3 regions of the Pseudoalteromonas sp. APC 3355 genome follow, and region 3 is predicted to be linked to each of the others. Evidence: predicted binding sites of a transcription regulator. Region 3 holds the regulator's gene; each other region holds the start of a gene.

Region 1 (2,277 bases), on a different contig from region 3:
GCAGTCGCAACTTCCAAGCGACGCGCCTAATGCGTTTTTAGTTAATATTACGCAAAATGAGCTTGAGCCAATTAATGAATATTTAGCTCAAAAAGATATTCAAGTATCAGAGTTTTATCCCACTATTCGTGGGCGCGTAAATGCGGTGAATGGCGAGTTGGTAGCACGTTCAGTATCGCTGCAAGACAACGAGAAAAAAGACGAAGAAGCACGTGCAGGTATTGGCCGCGAGCTAAATCTTACATGGCTTAAAGATGTGCCTGACCAAAATGAAGTAACACAAGGCACGTGGTTTGGTGAAAATGCGATGGCTGAAGCCTCAGTAGAGGAGTCGATGCTTGAGCGTTTAGATGTTGAGATAGGCGATACGCTTACATTTTTAATTGGTTCGCAGTCGTTCGATGCTAAAATCACCAGTGTGCGCAAAGTTAATTGGGCCACGCTTAAACCTAACTTTTTTATTATTTTAAGCCCAGATGTACTTGCAGATTTTCCGGCAACGTATATTTCGTCTGTACGTATAAATCCAGATCAAAAGCGTGACTTTAGCCAGTTATTGCGTACTTACCCTACTATTACAGCGATTGATATTGATAACTTTGTTAAGCAAATACAAACAACTATTTCGCAAGTATCACTCGCCATTGGCTTTGTACTTGCAATTGTTGTGCTGTGTGGCGCGCTTGTACTTATATCGCAAGTGCAAGCTAGTTTAGGTGAGCGTATGCAAGAAATTGTAATACTGCGAACACTTGGCGCTAAAAGCCGATTAATTAAAAACGCGACCTTGTACGAGTTTTTATTACTCGGCGGTTTAGCTGGCTTAGTTGCCGCATTTTTTAGTGATATAGCGCTTTTAATTGTGCAGCAACAAATGTTTGATTTAGCAGGTAAGTTACATCCGCATATATGGATTATTGGTCCGGTAGCTGGCGGTGTATTTGTGGCTGGTTTAGGCTATTTAATGATTGCTCGAACACTTAAACAAAATACCCAAGGATTAGTGCGTGCCCTAGGGTAAGCTTAAACTAACATCCTCCTGCAAATGCCCACCTAACACGTGGGCATTTTTGTTTTTCTTTGTACTGGTAATTTATACAGTGCTCTGGCATTATTAGCGTAATTTAAAAATAATAACAATGGAGTGCTGTTTGGCCATTATTTTAGGGATCGATCCTGGTTCACGTTTGACCGGATATGGCGTTGTTGCCCATCAAGGTTCTAAATTTACATACTTAGGCAGTGGTTGTATTAAGTTAGCCGATCATCCTTTTCCGGTTAGGCTTAAAATGATCTACCAAGGCATTACACAGCTTATTGAACAGTTTTCGCCAGAAACCTTTGCCATTGAAAAAGTATTTATGGCGCACAACCCCGATTCAGCTTTAAAACTAGGCCAAGCTAGAGGCGCGGCGATTGTTGGCGCTGCAATGGCCGACTTACCCGTATTTGAATACTCAGCTAGGCAAATTAAGCAAGCAGTAGTAGGCAACGGTGGTGCAGATAAAACACAAGTGCAACACATGGTAAAAAATATTTTGAAACTACCAGGTACGCCACAGGCCGATGCAGCTGATGCACTCGCTATTGCGATTTGCCACGCTCACTCAGAACAAAATTTAATTAAACTAGCGGGTAGCGCAAGCAAAACCGTTAGAGGACGTTTAAGGAAATAATTATGATAGGCCGCTTAAATGGTATTTTAGTCGAAAAACAGCCACCAGAAATATTACTCGAAGTAAGTGGTGTCGGTTACGAAGTACAAATGCCGATGACCTGTTTTTACGATTTACCAAAAATTGGTGAAAATGCGATTGTTTACACTCACTTTGTAGTGCGTGAAGATGCTCAACTATTGTTTGGTTTTAATAATAAAGTTGAACGTGCTTTGTTTAGAGAGCTATTAAAAGCAAATGGCGTAGGGCCAAAACTTGGCTTAGCTATTTTATCGGGCATGTCGGCAAAACAATTTGTAAGTTGTGTAAATAACGAAGACTCAACATCGCTTGTTAAATTACCCGGTGTAGGTAAAAAAACAGCCGAGCGTTTAGTACTCGAAATGAAAGACAGATTAAAAGATTGGGGTAATGATTTATTTACGCCATTTAGCGACAGTGCAGTAATAGAGCCAATGAGCGATGCGACAATTGCTAATAATGCAGCGGATGATGCCGTATCGGCACTGCTTGCATTAGGTTATAAATTGCCACAAGCTCAAAAAGCAGTAAAATCGATAAGTAAACCCGATATGTCTACTGAGGTTCTTATTAGAGAATC
Region 2 (2,277 bases), on a different contig from region 3:
TGGGCTTGAGACAATAATGCCTGCATTTTTAAGGGCAATTAAGGCTAAAAAAGCACCAATACCTGTTGCGATAGCTCGCTTGAGCACCAGAGGTATGGCATTAATAATCCATTCTCTGACTTTAAATAAACTTAAAAATAAAAATATACAACCCGACATAAAAACAGCCCCTAATGCGGCTTGCCAGGTATAACCCATTCCTAATACGACGCCATACGTAAAAAAAGCATTTAGTCCCATGCCAGGCGCTAATGCTAATGGATAATTAGCCCATAAACCCATTATAAAACAGCCTATCGCAGCTGCTATACAGGTAGCTACAAATGCAGCCCCTTGGTCCATCCCTGCCTCAGCAAGCATAGCCGGGTTTACAAATACAATGTATACCATAGTGATAAAGGTCGTTAGGCCAGCAACGCATTCGCGTTTAACTGTTGAGTTATTTTCGCTGAGTTTAAATAAGGCTTCAAACATAATAAACTTGTGATAGTAAAAAGTGGCGAGATTTTAACATAAAAATTATCTTTTACAGGACATTTTACCTTGCTATATACTAAACTGTTAAAGTAGTTAAAATAATAAATGAACCAATATGCTTAAAACAACACCTTGTGAGCAAGACTTAGAGCAACAGCTAGACAACATTTTAGGTTTTGTTACTCAACCAGAAAGCAGCCCCGCGCCCATTGATAATAAAAAAGATGAGCAAAGTACTATTAATAAAGCCCTATATTATTTAAAAAATAATCAAGCTCCATTGGCTGCAAAATGGATGCGCCTTGCTGCAATGGCAGGAAACCATAGAGCACAGTTTTATTTAGGTTTATTTTTTGTAAAAGGTGAAGGCGTGCCACAAAGTGTATTTCATGCTGTAGCGTGGTTGAGCTTAGCGAGTAGCCAAGGGTACGCACCTGCCACTGCAGCGGTTACAGATATACGCAAACATATCGAAACTAAGCGATTTAAAGATGCTCAATGTTATGCAGCAAGTTTGTACGAACAAATCCACCAACTCCAGTTTTCTCATATGATCCCTCGCACCAGTGAAAACACATAAACTAACTAAGTTATAAGTACTGTATACAGTTTTGAAAAATACTGTATATAGTTACAAAGATACTCCTACACAGTATAAAACCCACAAATGAAAACATGACTCAAAAATTTATTTTAAAAATACCCCCTCAAAAACAAGCCTATAACAAGTTGATTAATAAAGAATTATAGATTTAAAAACAAAAAACAATGATCAAAAGCTGAATAACTGTACAAATAAATAGCATAAAATGCTTGCACGAAAGCACTGTATAAACTACTGTATATGAATACTGTATAAAAACCCAGTGAGTAAAATTATGTTACAGCCTATTACCGTAAGAACAGTTAAAAGTTACCAACAAGACGAGCAAAGCGATTGCGTAAATTTGATCCAAATTGAAGATGAAATTTCAGCGACCTTTGAGCTTTTAAAAGTATTACACCAATATAATAGCTCTAATGCATGGACGTTATTAATTGCGCCAGATCATGTACCGAGCAAAGCTTTACTTGACTCATGCTCTATTGATACAAGTAAATTACTTGTTATTAGACAAAAGCACCTAGTAAATCTAGAGTATGTATTAAATTCTGCATTACATAATGGAAACTTTGCAGCTGTAATTACCTGGACCGATATAGTTAATAACCAACTACTTACAAATCTATCGTTCGATTTAAGTAAAACGAATACAAAACTATACTGTTTTACTAAAAACGCTCAAACAACAGAGATACCACTCGCTCAATAAGCTTGTTAAACTAATGTTTTAGACTTTGTATTATTATTATGACTTCACTCAATACCACATTATGTTTTTGCAGCAGTGGGCACAATTATGCCGATTGCTGCGAGCCACTTCACTTATCTGTTAAGCAAGCTGACACTCCTGAACAACTTATGCGCTCACGATTCAGCGCTTATGTTATTAAAAATGCAAAATATGTTTATCAAACCTACGCAAAAGAAAAACAAGCTGAGAATCCGGTTAAAGAAATCAATGATTTTGCTAACAGCTGTCGATTTATAAATCTTGATTTAATTGACTCAAGCCATGATGGCGATACTGGAACGGTAGAATTTAAAGCCCAATATTTTTATCAAAACTTATTTTGTGAGCTTCACGAAAAATCGCAGTTTATTAAAGAAAACACTCAATGGCGTTATTTAGATGGCACTATATATCCTGTTGAAGATATTAAAGTAGGCAGAAATGATGACTGCCCATGCGGTAGCAA
Region 3 (2,277 bases):
CTTATATCGGTTACGCCTTTGCGCATATTGTATTGGCTGTTAGCCAAAACTGGGTGCGAAAAAACACATAATATAAGCCACAAGGTAGAGGTCAGTTTACCCATGTGACGGCTCCTTTGATGCTATTGCGAATGCAAAGCGAAGAGGCATACGGCTTAAACGCCAATTCGTTATTTTTATTTTTTTAGTCAATCTCATTTAATATTGATTGGTTTTGCTGCGCCAACAACGGGTTTGTGTATATTGTGTGTTCTCAAAACTAAAAAGCTGTGAGTTATTATTAGCTCAGCACATTAACAATTAGCTAAAAAACGAACAACAAGCAAGTTTTAGTATAAAAAACAATCAGGTGATATTGAATAATTAATAAAAAATCGGTAATCAACTGGGCGACAGGAAGTTCAAAATATGAGCAAAACAAAGGGGTTTAACGCATTCGGAGGGGGAAAATATAAGTGCAAAAAAGTTTACAGCTTAAATAGTCAGTGGGCTGTTTACGCCCTATTTTTAGTACAAATTTTAAAACAAAAATGCGTACTAATTAGTACGCATTTATAAAACTGCTTGTTTAAAAGCTATTTTTCAAGTCACATCCAATCAGCGTTTCTTATAACGCCAACGGCTAAGCCTTCAATATTAAAAGACTCATTCTCAAGATCTACTTCAATAGAGTCAAAATCGTCGTTTTCAGCATGAAGTAATACTTTACGACCCGCTTTCTCAAGACGTTTTACAGTTACGTCTTCGTCTAGGCGAGCAACAACAACTTGTCCATTTTCAGCGGTTTGAGTACGATGTACAGCAAGTAAATCACCATCCATAATACCAATATCTTTCATGCTCATACCGTTAACGCGTAGTAAAAAATCTGCAGCCGGTTTAAACATTAATGGATCGATTTTGCAGTGACTTTCAACGTGCTCTTGCGCCAAAATAGGTGAACCAGCAGCAACACGCCCTATAAGCGGTAAACCTAATTGTTCTGGCTCTTCTTCTTCAATTAATTGGATACCACGGCTTGCACCTGGTTTCATTTTAATTGCGCCTTTTTTAGCAAGTGCTTTTAAATGTTCTTCAGCAGCATTGGCACTTTTAAAACCTAATGTTTGCGCTATTTCAGCACGTGTAGGGGGCATACCAGTGTCTTTAATAAAAACTTTAATTAGTTCGAGTATTTGAGCTTGGCGGTTCGTTAATGGTCGCATACAACTGGTTTTCCATACAGTACATTTAACTGTGAGTATATACAGTTAAATAAAAATCGCAAATTTAAATTAAGCCTTAAAATAGCTAAAGTAATTTCACTTGTGTACATTTCAAGGATATAACTAAAGCTAAGTTTATAAATGATTAAAAATGCAAAGGAGACATTATGAGTATTTGGTACCAGCCCATCACCTTAGAGCTGTGCAAGCAGTTAGAGCAAGGCATTAATGGCCAAGGAACATTAATGAAAACTATGGGGATAGAAGTCACAGAAATTGGCGATGATTATTTGGTTGCCACAATGCCGGCAATTCCTGAACATCATAACCCAATGGGCATGGTTCACGGCGGTGCTAACGTTGTACTTGCCGAAACAGTTGCCAGCTATGCCGCTAACTTTGTTGTCGATTTTACTAAATTTTACTGTGTAGGGCAGGAGATTAGCGCAAGTCATTTAAAAGCATCTCGCAACGGCACTTTAACAGCCACGGCTAGAGCATTTCATATTGGCAAACGTAGTTCAGTGTGGGAAATAAAAATTACAAATAGCCGCAATGAGCTGTGCTGCGTATCAAAAATGACCGCAGCAGTCGTAGAGCGAAGATAGTTACTTTTCGATTGGGTAAATGGTAATTTCCATACCCGCACCAATCGCAGATATACGCAATAATGTATCTGCATCTAAGGCTTGATTAAAGCACTTAGGAGAAGTCCCTGATTCAAAACCAATATCAAACGTTCTACGTGAACAGCTTAACCATTGCTTTAGCGCGTTACGCGAACACGATTCAATAAGCTCACATATATGGTTTATGGCTTTATCAGGTGTGCTCACCTCACCTGTAGCTTCAATACGCGCTAGTTGACGGTATTCGTCTTTGTCATAATGTAAAATCGTCGCGACTTTTTTCAAGTCCGCCACTAGCAAACTAATATCTTGCTTTGATTCAAGCTCAAGATCTACATTTAAAAATTGAATTTCCGACATCGTTTCGTATTTATCCTCTAATAATTTCATTGCAAACTTTAACGCAGTTTTACCGTTATACCAAATCAACTATGCTCTATTAA

The links. Region 3 encodes LexA, which represses DNA repair genes until DNA is damaged. Its sites were predicted from a motif close to TACTGTATNNNNATACAGTA; they were not measured.
Region 1: the regulator LexA is predicted to act here: its motif matches at 1,084-1,103, upstream of ruvC (crossover junction endodeoxyribonuclease RuvC).
Region 2: the regulator LexA is predicted to act here: its motif matches at 1,314-1,333, upstream of QMA08_RS17420 (SulA-like leucine-rich domain-containing protein).

What each region holds. Positions count from the first base shown of each region.
Region 1 covers NZ_JASDDB010000023.1:36,142-38,418, forward strand. The annotation lists gene QMA08_RS19825 (FtsX-like permease family protein) at 1-1,021, shown strand, start outside; gene ruvC (crossover junction endodeoxyribonuclease RuvC) at 1,152-1,676, shown strand; gene ruvA (Holliday junction branch migration protein RuvA) at 1,679-2,277, shown strand, end outside.
Region 2 covers NZ_JASDDB010000015.1:116,616-118,892, forward strand. The annotation lists gene QMA08_RS17410 (NCS2 family permease) at 1-474, opposite strand, end outside; gene QMA08_RS17415 (SEL1-like repeat protein) at 593-1,057, shown strand; gene QMA08_RS17420 (SulA-like leucine-rich domain-containing protein) at 1,356-1,790, shown strand; gene QMA08_RS17425 (YchJ family protein) at 1,829-2,277, shown strand, end outside.
Region 3 covers NZ_JASDDB010000018.1:13,452-15,728, reverse strand. The annotation lists gene coxB (cytochrome c oxidase subunit II) at 1-104, opposite strand, end outside; gene lexA (transcriptional repressor LexA) at 588-1,205, opposite strand; gene QMA08_RS18290 (PaaI family thioesterase) at 1,373-1,813, shown strand; gene QMA08_RS18285 (hypothetical protein) at 1,814-2,194, opposite strand.